DNA from 3 places in the Arthrobacter sp. AOP36-C1-22 genome. Region 2 is predicted to be linked to each of the others. Evidence: predicted binding sites of a transcription regulator. Region 2 holds the regulator's gene; each other region holds the start of a gene.

Region 1 (5,775 bases), on a different contig from region 2:
CCCAGTCTGAACAGTCCTGCTGGCCGTCCTTGCTGTCTTCAGTGTCCTGCACCGTTTGTAGCTGGACGAGGGCCACCAGGTCGTCGCCGTGTCCGCTGACATCAACGACGTTGAATCCGAGCCAGTACGACGAGGCCAGACCTGCCTGCCATGTGCCCAGTCCGCCCATGCCCTCCTGCATTTCAGGAGTGAAAAAATCGAATGCCGCCTCGTAGGCGCCATCGTTGATGCCCTGACCGTGGATCTGCAGGCTCTGGGCAATGTTCATGGCCTGATCGTGCTCTGAGTCGATGGAGACCTCGACCTCGACGCTCCGGGCCAGGGCATCTTCGCACTCGGCAGGCCGCACCGGGACGTTCCGTTGCTGCCATGCCTCGACTGCTTGTGCCGTACGGGGTCCGGAGACGGCATAGGCCATGCCAGCGACGGATCTCTCACTGCGGCGGTCCGGACGCATGCTCATGACCCCTGCAACCGAGCCGTCCCGGGTGATGAGAGGGCCACCGCTGTTCCCGGGGTTGACCGGTGTGTCTGTCAGGACGAAGTTGCCGGAGTCCACTTCGGATTCGGGCGCGCCTCGTTTCAGCCCGCTGACCGTTCCCTTGGAGAAGGAAAGGTCGTCGCCAAAGGGGAAACCCAGCGCCGCCACCTCGGTCCCGACGGGTGGATCCTCCTGCCGCAAGGTAAATACATGGCCCGGGGCGGTGTTGTTCAGGCGCAACAAGGCGAGATCAGCGTTGTTGTTCACTCCCATGACTTGAGCCCCGGAGAGATCGCCGTCGATCTGGGTCGTGACTGAAGTTGCCCCCTGTACGACATGGGCTGCCGTCACGAGCAAGTCATCCGCGACCAGGAAACCCGAGCCGGTCCCTCCACCGTCACAGGTGACGACCTGGATTTTTGCCAGGCCGCTGGTGACGTCCTGTGCCGTCTCGGGCCACGTCGCGACCGACTCACTCGAGGCGGCTGGTGTAGTGGGTGGGGAGCTTGGTGGTGGGGATGGAGTTTTCGGTTCCGGTGCGGAGGAGGTCGCTGGTGACGAGGGGGCCGCAGGTCTTGGCACATCGGCTTGGGGTGAAGCAGTCAGGGCCGCTCCGCCGCCTGATAAGGCACTGCAGCCGGTGATGGCAGTTCCGATGATGGTTCCCAACGCGATCAACTGATACGTTTTTCCGGTCCGGGGCTTCACGTCGGCTCACTCTCCTTGTCGTCGGAGCCGCCCGGGCAATCTTGGTGGACAGCGCGAAAGTTGACTTAGCTTAGAGCGTTCTGCCGGCTAGGACCAGTGTTCAAGGGATCCCGTTCTACGGGGGCTGGTGAAGGGCGCGGCCTTTAGTCAGCGGACCACGTGGTGACCGATGGTGGGAGGAGTGGCTGCGGAATCTGGGGGGCCCGACGCCGGGGGTATCTGTTGCCGCACGGAAGTGTCTGCGTATGGACGGCGCCTGCCCTGGGGTGCTGCCCTCGGGAACTTGAAGTATCACCGAGGCTTCGAAACCCCCGGAATGGGGAGCCGTGGGACGTCCCGTCCAGCTACAGTTCCATGGTCGGGAACCGTGGCCCGACCGGGAGGCCTCCGCGCAGTCAAACCTTCCCGTGCCGTGTCCGGGGTGGTAGAGCTGGGGTCAGCAGCGACGGAACACCGCACAGGAGGAACCGGCCATGGAAAACCCACTACCCCGCGCCTACCAGAGCTATCTGGAGGGGGCCGAACCAGCCTTCCTCGATACCGTCCGACCCGTCATGCAGGAATCCGTGGCCGAAGGCGAATACGGGGTCCTCGTGAGATTCCTCGGATCTGGCGTCCAGGCCCTGGTGTCGGAGACGGTCCCGTTCGGAGAGGTCCGGGAACTGCATAACGAGTAGGGGGCGCCAGCCAGCCGTCTACCAGCCGCGCTGTTTCCATTCAGCCAGTTGCGGGCGTTCCGCGCCCAGGGTGGTGCCCTTCCCGTGACCGGGATGGACGAATGCGTCATCCGGGTACTGCCCGAAGAGACGCTCAGAGACGTCCTCATGCAGGGAGGCAAACCGGGAGGGGTCGCCATCGGTGTTCCCCAAGCCTCCGGGGAAGAGGCTGTCACCGCTGAAGATATGCGTCGGGCCCGAGGGGTCCTCATACACGTAGGCGATGGAGCCGGGGGTGTGTCCACGCAGGTGCACGGCCCGCAGATCGAAGCCGTCGAAGTTCCCGATATCGTCCTGGCCCAGGACCACAGCGGGTTCGACTCCCGTGGCCGCCCGGATCCCTTCCACGTCGTCGGCCCCGCAGGCCGTCCGCACGCCGGTCTCATCGGCCAGCTCGCGCAGCGCCCGGACGTGGTCCCAATGCTGGTGGGTGGTGGCGATCAGCTCAAGGTGCGGGGTCACCGCCGCGTCCTCGGCGGCCTCACTGATCAGACCGCGCAGTGCCGGTGCGTCGGCGGCGGCATCGATCAGCACCTGCGCGCCGGTCTGCTTATGGGTGATGAGGTAGGCGTTGTTGTCCATCGACGAAACGGACACGCGGCGGATGGTGACCTCCGCCAGGTCATGCAACAGCGAATTCTCTGGGCTCATGCCGCCAGCCTAGGCGCTCGCCGGAGCGGGGGAAAAGCGCCGGCGGGTACTGTGGGGGGCACCCGAAGCCACGGCCAGCGATGACCGGCCCGGATCCCCGAGGAGACCCAGTGAACGACGACGTCTTGGATTTTGTCGCCATCAGCAAGGACGTGCCTGAGAACCCGTATGACCAGATCCGCCAACAGATCCTGGAGGCCATCGGTTCGGGGAAGCTGGTTCCGGGAACCCGGCTGACTTCGGTCCGGGCGCTCGCCGGACGACTGGGGGTCGCCGTGAACACGGTGGCCCGGTCCTACCGGGAACTCGAACAGGCAGGAGCAGTCCAGACCCGAGGGCGTCACGGGACCGTCGTCCTGGCCACGGGCTCCGAGGGCGACCGCAGACTCGCGTCCGCGGCCCAGGAACTGGCCTCGCAGGCCAGGACCTGGGGCGTGGGGGAGGACCGCGCCGTTGAATTTCTGCGGGCCGCCTTCCGCGTGCAGTGAACACCGGCGGTCCAAACCCGCTGAAACCCGCAAAAACATGAGTCTTCGAACGTGTGTTCGAGGCCGAATTCGACTACTCTGGACCCGTGGCTATTTCCTCCAGCGAATTGCAATCCGTTCCCAGCGTTTCCATGGAATCCATCGAGCGTGCCCACGACCGGTCGCGACTTCTCGTGAAGGGCGCCCGGGAGCACAACCTGCGCAATGTGGATCTGGATCTCCCGCGGGACGCGATGATCGTCTTCACGGGCTTGTCCGGATCGGGCAAGTCCTCCCTGGCTTTCGACACGATCTTCGCCGAGGGCCAGCGCCGCTATGTCGAATCGCTCTCCGCCTATGCCCGCCAGTTCCTCGGCCAGGTCGACAAGCCGGACGTGGACTTCATCGAAGGACTGTCCCCGGCGGTCTCGATCGATCAGAAGTCGACGTCGAAGAACCCGCGTTCCACGGTCGGGACGATCACCGAGATCTACGACTACATGCGCCTGTTGTGGGCCCGTGTCGGCCACCCGCACTGCCCGGTGTGCCATGAACCGGTCACCCGGCAGACCCCGCAGGCGATCGTGGACCAGCTGCTCGAGCTCGAGGAGGGGATGCGTTTCCAGATCCTCGCTCCGGTGGTCCGCTCACGCAAGGGCGAGTTCGTCGACCTTTTCAAGGAGCTGGCTGCCAAGGGCTATGCCCGTGCCCGGGTCGACGGGGACACCATCCAACTCAGCGACCCCCCGAAGCTGGGCAAGCAGTACAAACACACCATCGAGGTCGTCATCGACCGGTTGGTCGCCAAGGACGGCATCCGGCAACGGCTGACGGATTCGATCGAGACGGCCCTGGGCCTGGCCGACGGCCGCGTGCTCGCTGACTTCGTCGACCTGCCCGCCCAGGACGACGCGCGGGTCCGGGCCTTCTCGGAACATCTGGCCTGCCCCAACGAACACCCGTTGGCGATCGACGAGGTCGAGCCGCGCTCGTTCTCCTTCAACAACCCCTTCGGTGCCTGCCCCGCGTGCACCGGCATCGGGACCCGGTTGGAGGTCGACGAGGAACTCGTCGTGCCCGATCCGGGCAAGACATTGGCCGAAGGGGCCATCGCGCCCTGGTCGCTGGGCGTGGCCACCACCCAATACTGGAACCGGCTGCTGCAGGGCCTGGGCGACGACCTGAAATTCGATCTGGATACCCCCTGGCGCAAGTTCACCGACGTCCAGCGCGATGCGATCCTCAACGGCAAGGACCATAAGGTCGTGGTCCAGTACCGCAACCGTTTCGGACGGGAGCGCAAATACAGCACCGGGTTCGAAGGTGTCATCCAGTACATCCACCGCAAACACCTGGAAACCGAATCCGATCACGCCCGGGACCGGTACGAGGAATACATGCGGCAGATTCCCTGCCCCGTGTGCAACGGCGCCCGGCTGAACCCCGCCTCCCTGTCGGTGCTGATCAACGGCAAGTCCATTGCCGAAGTCTCCGCCATGCCGATGCGCGAATGCGCCGACTTCCTCAATGCCCTGGTCCTGTCGGGACGCGAAAAGCAGATCGCCCACCAGGTGCTCATCGAGATCCAGGCCCGGCTGCGCTTCCTGCTCGACGTCGGACTCGAGTACCTGAACCTCGAACGAGCCGCCGGAACGCTCTCCGGTGGGGAGGCCCAGCGCATCCGCCTGGCCACCCAGATCGGTTCGGGGCTGGTCGGCGTGCTCTACGTCCTGGACGAACCCTCCATCGGCCTGCATCAGCGCGATAACCGACGCCTGATCGAGACCCTGAACCGCCTGCGCGACCTCGGGAACACGCTCATCATCGTCGAGCATGACGAGGACACCATCCATCAGGCCGACTGGATCGTCGATGTCGGCCCGGGGGCCGGCGAACACGGGGGCACCGTCGTGCACTCGGGGTCGTTGGAAGGGCTGATGGCCAATACCGATTCGATGACGGGCGACTACCTCGCGGGCCGCCGCAGGATCGAATTGCCGGCCAAGCGCCGCAAGGTCGATCGCAAACGCCAGGTCACCGTCGTCGGCGCCCGGGAGAACAACCTGCAGGACGTCACGGTGAAGTTCCCGCTCGGGGTGCTGACCGGCATCACCGGGGTCAGCGGCTCCGGGAAGTCCACGCTGGTCAACGACATCCTCTATAAGGTGATGGCCAATAAGCTCAACGGCGCCAAGCAGGTGGCCGGACGGCATACCCGCGTCGAAGGCCTCGACCAGCTCGACAAGGTGGTCCACGTGGACCAGAGTCCGATCGGCCGGACCCCGCGTTCCAACCCGGCGACCTACACCGGGGTCTTCGACCATGTCCGCAAGCTCTTCGCCGAGACCAACGAGGCCAAGGTCCGTGGCTACCTGCCCGGGCGCTTCTCCTTCAACGTCAAGGGCGGGCGCTGCGAATCCTGTTCCGGCGACGGCACGCTGAAGATCGAAATGAACTTCCTGCCCGATGTGTACGTCCCCTGCGAGGTCTGCCACGGGGCCCGGTACAACCGCGAAACACTCGAGGTCCAGTACAAGGGCAAATCCATCTCCGATGTGCTGAACATGCCGATCGAGGAGGCGGCGGAGTTCTTCGCGGCCTTCACCCCGATCGCCCGCCATCTGAAGACGTTGGTGGACGTGGGGCTGGGATACGTCCGGCTCGGCCAGCCCGCCACGACCCTGTCCGGCGGCGAGGCCCAGCGGGTGAAGCTCGCGTCGGAACTGCAGAAGCGTTCGAACGGGCGCAGCAT
Region 2 (5,775 bases):
AAGCGGGTCACCGTACCCGGTCTCGCTGCCGGCTTCGCCCTGGACGAGGCGGACGGCTTGCCCGTCGGCGATGTCCACCGCGGGCAGGAGTTCGAGGATGCTGTTGCTGGTCACGGGGATCTTCTCCGGTCTTCGTCGAATAGGTCGTGGGGGGTGGTACGCGGCGTCTTGCCGGGAGGGGAAGACTACTTCAGGGTCATGATGTAGGCGGAAAGCAGGGCCATCGCCGCCAGGACCCAGGTCGCGATGATCCAGGAGATATGGGCCTTTTGCTGACGCAGCGACAACGCACCACCGGCGAGGATGCCGCCGACCGCCATGAGGATGAGACTCCACATCAGGACAGGGTTCCCAACCAGTTGGATAGCAGTTTCGCCCCTGCTTCGCCTGACTTCTCCGGGTGGAACTGCACGGCCGACAACGGCCCGTTCTCCACGGCGGCGATGAAGGGGCCCCCGTGATCGGACCAGGTCACTGCCGGGGGGCTCATACGCGGTTGGGCCACCGGGAAATCCCAATGCTGGACCGCATAGGAGTGTACGAAGTAGAACCGCTCGTCCTCGAGACCGGCAAAGAGCCTGGACCCTTCGGCCGCCGTGACGGTGTTCCAGCCCATATGCGGGACCACCGGCGCCTTGAGCCGCTCGACGGTTCCGGGCCATTCCCCGAAACCGGCGGTCCGGATACCGTGTTCGACCCCCTCATCGAAGAAGACCTGGTGGCCGACGCAGATCCCCAGGACCGGACGGCCCCCGGCGATCCGGCGCCCGATCAACGGTCCTGCCCCGACCTCGCCGAGGGCCTTCATCACGCTGGCGAAGGCGCCGACTCCTGGAACGACGAGACCATCGGCCCCACGAATGTCATCCGGTTTGTTGCTCAGGGTGACTTCGGCTCCGACGTGTTCGAGCGCGCGGACCGCGGAACGGATGTTGCCCGATCCGTAATCCAGCACGGTGATCCGGGGCCCGGCCATCTACAGGGCACCCTTCGTGGAGGGGATCATCCCGGCGTTGCGGGGGTCTGGTTCCACGGCCTGGCGCAAGGCGCGGGCGAAGGCCTTGAACTGCGCTTCGACGATGTGGTGCGGGTCCCTGCCGCACACCAGTCGCATGTGCAGGCAGATCTGTGCGTGCAGCGTGATCGATTCGAAGACGTGGCGGGTGAGCGAGCCGGTGAAGTGCCCGCCGATCAAGTGGTATTCCTGACCTGCCGGCTCACCCCCGTGGACCAGATAGGGCCGTCCCGAGATGTCGACGACCGCGTGGGCCAGGGCCTCATCGAGCGGGACCGAAGCTTCGCCGAAGCGGCGGATCCCCGCCTTGTCGCCCAGGGCGGTGCGCAGGACCTCGCCGATGGTGATGGCCACGTCCTCCACCGTGTGGTGGGCGTCGATGTGGGTGTCGCCGGTCGCCTGGACCGTCAGGTCGATCAGCGAGTGCTTTGCCAGCGCCGTGAGCATGTGGTCGTAGAACGGGACGCTGGTGCTGATGTTCGCGACACCCGTGCCGTCCAGGTCGAGTTCGACGGTGACGGTGGACTCGCTGGTGGCACGCTCCATGCGGGCTCGGCGACCGCCGAGCAATTCTGCAGACATGGGTATTCCTTCGGTGTGGGTGGGGCGGGCGGCGACGGTGGCGGCCCGCAGGTTAAGTCTAGCTGTCGTGCCCGGAGCCGGTATCCGCGGCGGGGCTCAGGAGGCCCTCCAAGGCCTGGAGGAATGCGGTCGTCTCGGTCTCGGTTCCAGCGGTGACCCGCAGATGACCGGCGATGCCCACATCTCGGATGAGTACCCCGGCCTCGAGCAGACCCTGCCAGATGGCACGGGAATGCTCGAGCCCGCCGAAAAAGACGAAATTGGAGTCACTGACTGCCGGTTCCAACCCCAACCGGGTGAGTTCGCGGACGATCCTGTCGCGTTGGCCCTTGATGTCCTCGACCGTGGCCAGCAGCGCATCGACCTGTTTCAAGGCGGCATTGGCGGTGGCTTGGGTGACGGCCGAGAGGTGGTAAGGCAGACGGACCAGGCGCAGCGCATCGGCGATTTCCGGGGCCGCCGCGAGATAGCCCAGCCGGGCCCCGGCCAGCGCGAAGGCCTTGCTCATGGTCCGGGTGACGATCAGTCGTTCGCGGCCGGGCAGCAGTGTCAGCGCGGATCCGGTCCCGCTGAGTGCGAATTCGGCGTAGGCCTCATCGACGATGACGATCGCCTGGCTGGCACGCCCTGCCTCGTATACCGCTTCCACGACGTCCAGTCCCAGGGCGGTACCCGTCGGGTTGTTCGGCGAACAGAGGATCACGATATCCGGCGCCGCCTCCGTGACCTGGTCCGCTGCGGATCGCGCGCTGAGTCCGAAGTCACCGCTCCGCTCTCCGGCGAGGTAGGTGGTGTCGGTCCCGCTGGCCAGCAACGGGTACATCGAATACGTGGGCGGGAAGCTCATCACGGTGCGTCCCGGCCCTCCGAAGGCCTGGAGGATCTGCTGCAGGACCTCGTTGGATCCGTTGGCGGCCCACATGTTCGCCGCATCCAGCCCGTGTCCCAAATAGTCGGCGAGGCGTTCGCGGAGTTCGGTGAATTCACGATCCGGGTAACGGTTCAGGGACGCAGCGGCGGCACTGACCTCTTCGGAGATGGCCCGGCTTACTGCCTCGGGCAACGGATGGGTGTTCTCGTTGACGTTCAACAGGATGGGCACGTCCAGTTGCGGTGCGCCGTAGGGTTCGATGCCACGCAGGTTTTCACGCAGGGGCAATTTGGCCAGTCGTTCCAGCTGATCACTCACGACCCCATTCTATTGCCCGTGCCCCGCAGTCGGGAATCGGACCGGGTGACAGGGTCATAAAGCGGGCCTAATCACCCGTGGGGACGAAGATCTCCTGGCCCGGGACGAGGACCGATCCGTTCAGGTCGTTCATTTCCGTGATTTCCGCCATGACGTCACGGCGGTCGCGCTGCGGGGCGAACTCCTCGGCCAGCGCCCAGACCGTGTCGCCCTCCATGACGGAGACGGTCGTGGCTTCCACCGCGGTCGTATCCGATGCGTCCGAGGCCATGACCGGGGCGGTGAAGATGCCAGCGAGGACGAGCAGGGCGGTGGCTGCCAGCATGACCGGCAGGCCAATGAGGATGAAGCGCCCCCGGCGCGTCAGCTCCAGCCGGCCCCGAGGGGTGGAGGCACGGGTCGGGGCGGTGGTCGGAACGGAGTCCGCCTTGAGGGACACCGGGGCTGCGAGTGCGATCTGCGCCATGGTCTGACCTTCCTGTTGTCCGCCGAAGCGGGTTCTCGTTGCGGGTGTCGAACCCGATCTTCGAACTCATATTCGAACTTCTATCTCATTTTTAGCATCTATGTACGAAGATTGTCGAGACACGTTCGAATAAATCTTTGAATGAAGTCCGTGACTGCCCTAGAGTGGAAGCCATCGGCTGGATGGATGAGAGTCCACCAGTTGCATCCGACACATTGCGCACAGCCCCGGTACGCCGGCGATTAACCAGGACGGGATGGATCATGAGCTCAGCGGAGAATCCGGCGCCGAAGAAGGCACCGAAGGGGTTGACTGTCCGGCAGAGGCGGATCCTGGAAACCATCCAGGAGGCCGTGACCGCCAAGGGGTATCCGCCGTCCATGCGCGAAATCGGCGATACGGTCGGGCTGGCGAGCTTGTCCAGCGTCACCCACCAGCTCGCCCAGCTGGAGAAGCTCGGCTACATCCGGAGGGATCCACGCCGCCCCCGGGCCATGGAGATCCTGCGCCCGCTGGCCCCCGAGGTCACCGGGACCCCGGAGGCCTCGCAGCCGGCTCCCGCCCCGCGGGAACCGGAGCAGCTTCGGCCCCGGCTGACCGTGGTGGACTCGGATGATTCCGACGAGGTGGCCCGGGTTCCGCTGGTGGGCCGCATCGCCGCCGGTGGACCAATCCTGGCGGACCAGGCGGTCGAGGATGTCATGTCATTGCCACGCCAACTCGTCGGGCACGGTGAACTGTTCATGCTCAAGGTCAGCGGGGATTCGATGGTCGAGGCAGCCATCTGTGACGGGGACTGGGTCGTCGTCCGCCGTCAGCAACATGCGGAGAACGGCGATGTCGTCGCGGCGCTGCTCGATGACGAGGCCACGGTGAAGACCTTCAGGCAGCGCGACGGCCACACGTGGCTGCTGCCACAGAACCGCCAGTACGAGCCGATCCTGGGCGATCATGCCACCGTCATGGGCAAGGTCGTTTCGGTGATGCGTTCGATCTAGGCCGCGGTGTACTTCCAGGAGGGCCCGTCCGCGGACGGGCCCTCCTTTCATGTCTAGTCCTCGCTCGCCGCCAGACGCCTCAGCGACCCCAGCACGACGTCCTTGTCCGTGGTCGACCACATCGGGGGCAGCGACGCACGCAGGTAGTTTCCATAGCGTTCGGTGGCCAGCCGTGAATCCAAGACGGCCACCACGCCACGGTCCCCCGTGGAACGGATCAACCGGCCTGCCCCCTGGGCCAGACGGACTGCTGCATGGGAGGCGGAGACGGCCATGAAACCGTTGCCCCCATGTCGGGCAACGTCGCGGCTGCGTGCCGTGGACAGCGGGTCGTCGGGGCGTGGGAAAGGGATCCTGTCGATGACCACCACCCGGCATGACTGACCCGGCACGTCGACTCCCTGCCAGAGGGTCATGGTCCCGAACAGGCAGGTATCGCGTTCATCGGCGAACTGCCGGACCAACGTGGACATGCTCGACTCGCCCTGGCAGAGGATCTCCGGGTCCACCCGTGGCCGCAGCGCTTCGGCGGCCTCCTCGGCGGCCCGCCGGGAGGAGAACAATGCCAGTACTCCCCCGCCGGAGGCCCCGATCAGGTCGGCGAGCTCATCCAGGGCCTCGGTCGATACGTTTCGCGATGGTTTGGGCAGATGCCGCGCAACATAGAGCATCCCCTGCCGGGCATAGTCAAAGGGGCTACCGACATCGATGCCCGTCCACGCGGGAGCCCCCTCGCCGAGCAGCCCCAACAATCCGGCCACCGGTTCGAAGGCAGCACCTATGGCCAGGGTCGCGGAGGTCAGGACGACCGTGCGGCCGTCGAAGAGGCCCTCACGTAATTTGCCGGCCACCGACAGTGGAGCGACATTGATCGTCGCGGGGGCCGAGTCATCCGGGGCGCTGTAACCGGCCCCCGGGGTGAAGTTGCCTTGGCGGGATATCCAGACGACCTCGCGTTCATCGGCGGGTCCATCGAGGCGTTCGCACTGTTCCTGCAGATACATCAACTGCGAGCGGGCCATCTGGCGTCCGCCGTCAGCGGTTTCGCCATTCCCCGGTTTCGAGTCGGACAGGGCCGTACGCGCCGCTTCGCGCACGGCGGCGATGGCGGCGACCTGCTCTTCATTCAGCCCCTTGGGCAGCAGCCCGGTCGGCACTCCCTCCAGGGAGTCGGCCAGGGTCTTACCCGCCTGGTTGAGGGCTTCGACAGCGACGCCTTTGCAGTTTCTGCGGGTCGCGGTGGCCGCGGCGGCAACCAGCGCTGCCGAGATGGGGCGGGTCACCGAATTGGTGACCCGGTCCTGGAGTTCATGGGCCTCGTCGATGATCACCGTGTCGAATTCCGGCAGCACCGCCAATCCCTCGAACGCCGAGACGGCCAGCAAGGCGTGGTTGGTGATCACGATGTCGGCATCGCCGGCCTTCTTGCGGGCCAGTTCGCTGAAGCATTCCTCGGCCATCGGGCACCGCTGGGCACCGAGGCAGTCCATGGCACTGACGGAGACCTGCCGCCAGGCACGTTCGC
Region 3 (5,775 bases), on a different contig from region 2:
TGACGACTACAGCCTTGACCTTTTGTGCCATGGTTTCCATCCTCTCGGCCGTGTCCAGCACGGCCCATCCAATTCAGAAAAAAGGTGCCCACGCGGAAAAACCGCGGGCACCTTTCATCCTGTCATAGAGCCGCTAGAGACGCTCGCGCACCTGTTCAATTCGGGGGTTCGTGACGGCCGAACCATCGGAGAAGATCAAGGTGGGGACCGTCTGGTTACCGCCGTTGAACTCCTCGACGATCTCGGCGGTTCCCGCGACGTCCTCGATGTTGACCTCCCGGTAGGAGATGCCATCGGCGTCCATGGCCTTCTTCAGGTTCCTGCAGTATCCGCACCAGGAGGTGGTGAACATGGTGACGGCCCCGGCTTCGGGGATGTATTCCTCGGTCTTCAAATCAGTCATATCCAGCACAACCGGCACTATGAGATCCTTATTCCATGTGCGGACGATACGTAATGGCCCGGGCCATCGGCGATCTGGTGGCCGAAGCCGAAGCGGAAGCAGATGACGCGCTGCAACTGCGCAAATCATGGAACGTCGCCCCGACCACCGATGTGCCGATCGTCTTGGAGCGACTCCTGGACGATGAAGTCGTCCGGCAGGTGCATGTGGCTAAATGGGGTCTGGTCCCCAGCTGGGCCAAGGACCCCTCGGTGGGGGTCAGGGCCTTCAACGCCCGCAGCGAAACGGTCCTGGAGAAACCCACCTTCCGCGCCGCCATCAAGGCCCGCCGCTGTGCCGTCCCCGTCGAGGGATACTACGAGTGGAAGAAGTCCGGGACGGGCAAGACCGCTTCCAAGCGTCCGTATTTCGTGCACCGGGAAGACGACTCGCTGATCTTCTTCGCCGGCATCTACGAATGGTGGAAGGATCCCACGAAGGCGGAGGACGATCCGGAACGTTGGCTGCTCAGCTGCAGCATCCTCACGATGGCCTCACCCGAGGAAACGGGCGAATCCGAAGTACTCGACGAGCTGCACGGCCTGCACGACCGGCTGCCCATTCCCCTGGACCGGGCGGCGATGTCCGAATGGTTGAACCCCGGCGACCGGGAAGCCGGCCCACTGGTCGAACAGGTCAGGGACGAAGCCCATGAGGTCGCCGGTGGCTGGTCCCTCCGTGAAGTCGGCTCCGCCGTGGGCAACGTGCGGAACAACGGCCCCGAACTCATCGAGCCGGTCGAGGATCTTTTCGCGGAGTAATCCGGGGTGGGAACGGACCAACCATCAGTGGCCGATTGCTCAAAAGCGGGGTCCCCTATGATGTTCACCATGACTTTGGCGTGGAACGAAACACCCCCGATCCTGAGGGGCTCGACGGACGGCGGGGAAGGGATCATCTTGCGTCCCTGGAGCCGCGGGGATACGGAATCGATTCACCGGGCGTGCCAGGACCCCGAAATCATCCGCTGGACGACCGTGCCGCATCCATACACGCAGGAGCACGCGGCCTCATTTGCGGATCACTCCGCAATGACCTGGAACGAACGGACCGGAGCACCTTTTGCCGTGGTCGATGAAACGACGGATGCCGTACTCGCCTCTTGTGGACTGGTTGATGTCGATCCGGCCAACTCCACGGTGGAAGTGGGGTATTGGGTGGCCCCATGGGCGCGCGGTCGCGGGGTGGCCACTGCCGCAGCCAGGGCAGTGACCCGGTGGGCAATAGAAGAGCTGGGCGCCCAACGGGTGAGCCTCGAGGCCGCATCGGCAAACATCGGCTCCCAAAAGGTGGCACTCAATGCCGGGTTCACCCGCGAAGGGCTCCAACGCTCCAAAACGGCACGATCCGGCGAACGCCATGACATGGTGCTGTTCTCGCTCCTGCCTGGAGAAGGAAGGCCCTGACGCGGCTGCCTGCCTGGTGAACAGCAGGTTCCTCCCGAATCATCTGGACGACGTTGCTGTGCCCTTTTTCGGGGGCCTGTTGCCTGCTGCGCGCACTAGCTTCGGCATGCAGGAGGTTCCCGGACCGGTTCGAGACGGCCCTGCGAGTGGGCTTGAACCTCGGGGGCAGCAGCCTTCGATCAGCACCACCAACGGATACCTCCACCCACGAGACCCAAAGTGTCGTACATACTTTCTAGTCTGATCTTGCTTAGAACAAAGATTCGAATAGAATGAGGTGGTCGTCGTGCACAGGCAGTTTCGCGGCCCCTCCCATCGTGTAGGGCTCCGGGACCAATGCCGTCGTCCGGGGCGATTTGGAGGTATCAGATGGGGCTTTTCACCCAGTCAGTCGACGTGGAATGCAGTACCGCGGGGCTACCCTTGCGGATGCGGTGGCAGGGGCGGGAATACCGTGTTGCCGCCGACCCCGTGCGCTGGTTTGAACGCCGTCGCTGGTGGGCCGAAGAGGTCCGCGCCGAACGCGGTCGCGGCCCGGGACTCGTGGACCACGAGATCTGGCGGCTCCAGGTCAGACTCGCCGGCAAGGGGCCGCTACTGACCTTCGAGGTCTCCCGTGACGTGGAGAGCGGGCGCTGGCGGCTCATCCGGATCCACGATGCCCTGCTGGAGAGCGCATGACTTTTACCCATCTGAACGTGGCTTCTGCGTTCAGTGCCCATTACGGGGTCTCCTGGCCGCAGGACCTGGCCCTGAGGGCTGCCTCCGAGGGGGCCGACGCGCTGGCCACCACCGAACGCGATGGCCTGTATGGGGCCGTCAAACACCTCAAGGCCTGTCGGGACACCGGGCTGGATCCGATCCTCGGGGTGAACCTTGCCGTGCTGGGCCCCGCGGCCGATGACCCCCGTCCTCCTCCGGGGCATGCCGCCCGGGGGCGTCCGGGGCCCCAGGTGCAGGGGCGGATCGTCGTGCTGGCCAAAGGACACTGCGACGGGGCCGGGTACCGTGCCCTCTGCCGACTGGTCTCCCTGGCCCATGAGGGAACCTCGGCGCACCGGGGCGTCAGCGGACGCAAACCGGTCGGGGTGACCCACGCGGAGCTGGCCGCCTGCGCCACCGACCCGGAGGCCGGCACGGTGCTGAAGGTCCTGCTGGGACCGGATTCCGACGTCGGACAGGCGGCCCTGCGTCGTGAACTCCCGCGCGCCAGGACCGCGCTGGCCGGATGGCTGCAGGCGGTGGGCCGGGACGTGGTGTGCCTGGAGCTGGTCACCCATATGAACACCCCCGGTGAGCGGCTCAGCACGGCGCATTCCATCCGGATGCTGCGTACGGCCCAGGCCCTGCACGTCCCCGCCCTGCTCACCAACGCCGTGCGCTACGCGGTCCCCGACGGGGCCGCCACTGCCGACGTCCTGGACTCCGCCCGCGCCCTGAGCTCGCTGGAAACCCTCAGGGACCTGCAACCAAACGGTCAGGGGTGGCTCAAAAGCCCCGGGAGGATGCACGCCTTGGCCCGGGAAATCGCCCGGGAGGCGGGGGAGGGGAAAGTCGCCGGGGAACTGCTGGGCAACACCGCGGCGATGGCCGACTGGGCACGGATGGACCCGGTGGACGACGCCGGCTGGGGAATCCCCGTGGTCCCCGAAGCCAGCGTGATCGGCATCAGCGGCCACCCCGACGCGGAGCTGGCGGCACGCTGCGAAGCAGGCATCACCCGCCTGATTCCGCAGGACGCCGCTTCCCGTACGCTGCGCGATCGACTCGCCATGGAACTGGAAACCATCTCGGACCTGGGGTTCAGCACCTACTTCCTCACCGTGGCCGAGGTCAGCTCGATGATCACCACCCTGGGCGTGCGCAATGCCGCCCGGGGGTCCGGGGCCTCCTCGCTGGTGAACTTCCTCCTGGGCATCAGCCATGTGAACCCGCTGGCGCACGACCTGCTCTTCGAGCGCTTCCTGTCCCGGGAACGGACGACCCTTCCCGATATCGACATCGACGTCGAATCCGCCGAGCGTCATCGGGTCTATGAGCACATCTTCGAGCGGTTCGGCTCCGGGAGGGTGACCCTGATGAGCATGCAGAACGGGTACCGGGCCCGGGGTGCCGTCCGGGACGCGGGGCAGGCGCTGGGCATGGGGGACGGGGATCTGGACGTCATCGCCAAACAGTTGTGGCGTTTCTCGGCCAGCAACTTCCGCGAGGCCCTGGAGGAGAAGCCGGAGCTGCGCCCCTTTGCCGAACGGATGGGGGCCGAGAAGCAACTGGACCTGCTGGTGGACCTGACCGAACGGCTGGACCGGCTGCCCCGCCACATCTCCATGCATCCCTGCGGGGTGATCCTGGGGGACAACACCCTGCTGGACCGGACCCCGGTCCAGCCCAGCGGACTCGGGTTGGCGATGAGCCAATTCGACAAGCACGACATGGATCCCATGGGCATGCTCAAACTCGACGTGTTGGGGGTGCGCATGCAATCGGCGATGGCCCATGCGGTCTCCGAAGTCGTCAGGATCCATGGGGACGGGGAGGCGGTCGCGCGCGCCGGGGCCCACCCGAGAACACCCGACGGGGAGCTTCCGGAGTATCTGGATAGCGACGGGACCATCGACCTGCAGCGGGTCCCGCTGGATGACGAACCGACCTTCGAGCTCATTTGCACCACCGACACCCTGGGTTGCTTCCAGCTCGAATCCCCCGGGCAGCGTGAACTGATCGGCAAGCTGGCGCCACGCCGATTCAACGACATCATCATCGACATCTCGTTGTTCCGGCCCGGGCCCATGCAATCGAACATGGTCAAGCCGTATCTGGAGAACCGGCACGGATTCGCGGTCGAAAGCTATCCGCACCCCGATCTCAAACCTGCCCTGGCCGAGACCCACGGGGTCACGGTCTTCCACGAACAGGTGCTGCGGATCTTCGACGTGATGACCGGGTGCGGGCTGGCCAAGGCCGATGTGTATCGGCGGCTGCTGGGCAACGAGCAGGCCGAACCGCGGGTGGAGGAACTCTACCGTTCCCGCGCCCTGGCGAGGGGCTATCCGTTGGCCGTGATCGACGAGGTCTGGACGACGTTGAAGGCCTTCGGCTCCTTCGGCTTCTGCAAGGCCCATGGCGCGGCCTTCGCCGTACCGACCTACCAGTCGGCCTGGCTGAAGGCCCACCACCCCGAGGCGTTCCTGGCCGGCATCTGGGAACACGACCCCGGGATGTATCCCAAACGGTTGCTGGTGGCCGAGGCACGGCGGATGGGCATCCCCATCCTGCCCTTGGACATCAACAACTCCGATGCCTCCTACCGGGTCGAACGCATGAAGGGACTGCTCCCCCCGGCCACGGTGCCCCCCGTCTACCGGGCCCCGGGGACGATGCCTGCCGGACGGTTGGGCATCCGGCTGTCCTTGAGCGGGATCCACGGGGTCTCAGGGACCGAGGTGAAGCGGGTCGTGGCCGGTCGGCCCTACGACTCACTGGCCGATGTACGTGACCGGTCGGGGCTGAGCCGGTCCTCGTTGCGCACCTTTGCCGCGCTGGGGGCGTTCGATTCCCTGCAAAAAGCGGCTGGACGCGGCAACCGCGCGGATCTGATGCTCCACCTGACCGCCCGGACCGCCAAGACGCTGCCCCCACGGCACCGGCCCATCCCGGGACAGCTGTCCTTGCCGATGGGTGATGTGGAACTGGGCGGGTTGGCCGTGGGGGAGGCCGAACAGAGCATGGAGGAGACCGTCCGCACCGAATTGGATCTGATGTCGGTGGACGTCAGCGGCCACCTGATGTCCTCGCACGCCCAGATACTGGGGAAGCTGGGGGCGACCCATGCCGAGGACCTGCTGGGACTGCGCAACGGAACGGAGGTGCTGGTGGCCGGTGTACGGGTCGCCACGCAGACACCGCCGATGCGTGGCGGTCGACGGG

What was found. The regulator LexA, encoded in region 2, represses DNA repair genes until DNA is damaged. The targets are predictions, from matches to a motif close to TCGAACANNTGTTCGA.
Region 1: uvrA (excinuclease ABC subunit UvrA) is a predicted target of LexA. The motif match lies at 3,090-3,105, and genes of this name have one in related genera.
Region 3: ACT3S6_RS02705 (DUF6504 family protein) is a predicted target of LexA. The motif match lies at 2,100-2,115, and genes of this name have one in related genera.

Annotation. Positions count from the first base shown of each region.
Region 1 is NZ_JBQSWW010000005.1:20,496-26,270, reverse strand. It holds gene ACT3S6_RS04375 (S1C family serine protease) at 1-1,063, opposite strand, end outside; gene ACT3S6_RS04370 (hypothetical protein) at 1,663-1,866, shown strand; gene ACT3S6_RS04365 (MBL fold metallo-hydrolase) at 1,885-2,556, opposite strand; gene ACT3S6_RS04360 (GntR family transcriptional regulator) at 2,667-3,044, shown strand; gene uvrA (excinuclease ABC subunit UvrA) at 3,176-5,775, shown strand, end outside.
Region 2 is NZ_JBQSWW010000012.1:31,841-37,615, forward strand. It holds gene priA (bifunctional 1-(5-phosphoribosyl)-5-((5-phosphoribosylamino)methylideneamino)imidazole-4-carboxamide isomerase/phosphoribosylanthranilate isomerase PriA) at 1-120, opposite strand, end outside; gene ACT3S6_RS08595 (hypothetical protein) at 186-338, opposite strand; gene hisH (imidazole glycerol phosphate synthase subunit HisH) at 338-976, opposite strand; gene hisB (imidazoleglycerol-phosphate dehydratase HisB) at 977-1,597, opposite strand; gene ACT3S6_RS08610 (histidinol-phosphate transaminase) at 1,656-2,786, opposite strand; gene ACT3S6_RS08615 (LysM peptidoglycan-binding domain-containing protein) at 2,854-3,252, opposite strand; gene lexA (transcriptional repressor LexA) at 3,516-4,250, shown strand; gene ACT3S6_RS08625 (ATP-dependent DNA helicase) at 4,304-5,775, opposite strand, start outside.
Region 3 is NZ_JBQSWW010000003.1:15,846-21,620, reverse strand. It holds gene ACT3S6_RS02725 (S-(hydroxymethyl)mycothiol dehydrogenase) at 1-31, opposite strand, end outside; gene ACT3S6_RS02720 (glutaredoxin domain-containing protein) at 134-403, opposite strand; gene ACT3S6_RS02715 (SOS response-associated peptidase) at 439-1,203, shown strand; gene ACT3S6_RS02710 (GNAT family N-acetyltransferase) at 1,261-1,848, shown strand; gene ACT3S6_RS02705 (DUF6504 family protein) at 2,218-2,529, shown strand; gene ACT3S6_RS02700 (DNA polymerase III subunit alpha) at 2,526-5,775, shown strand, end outside.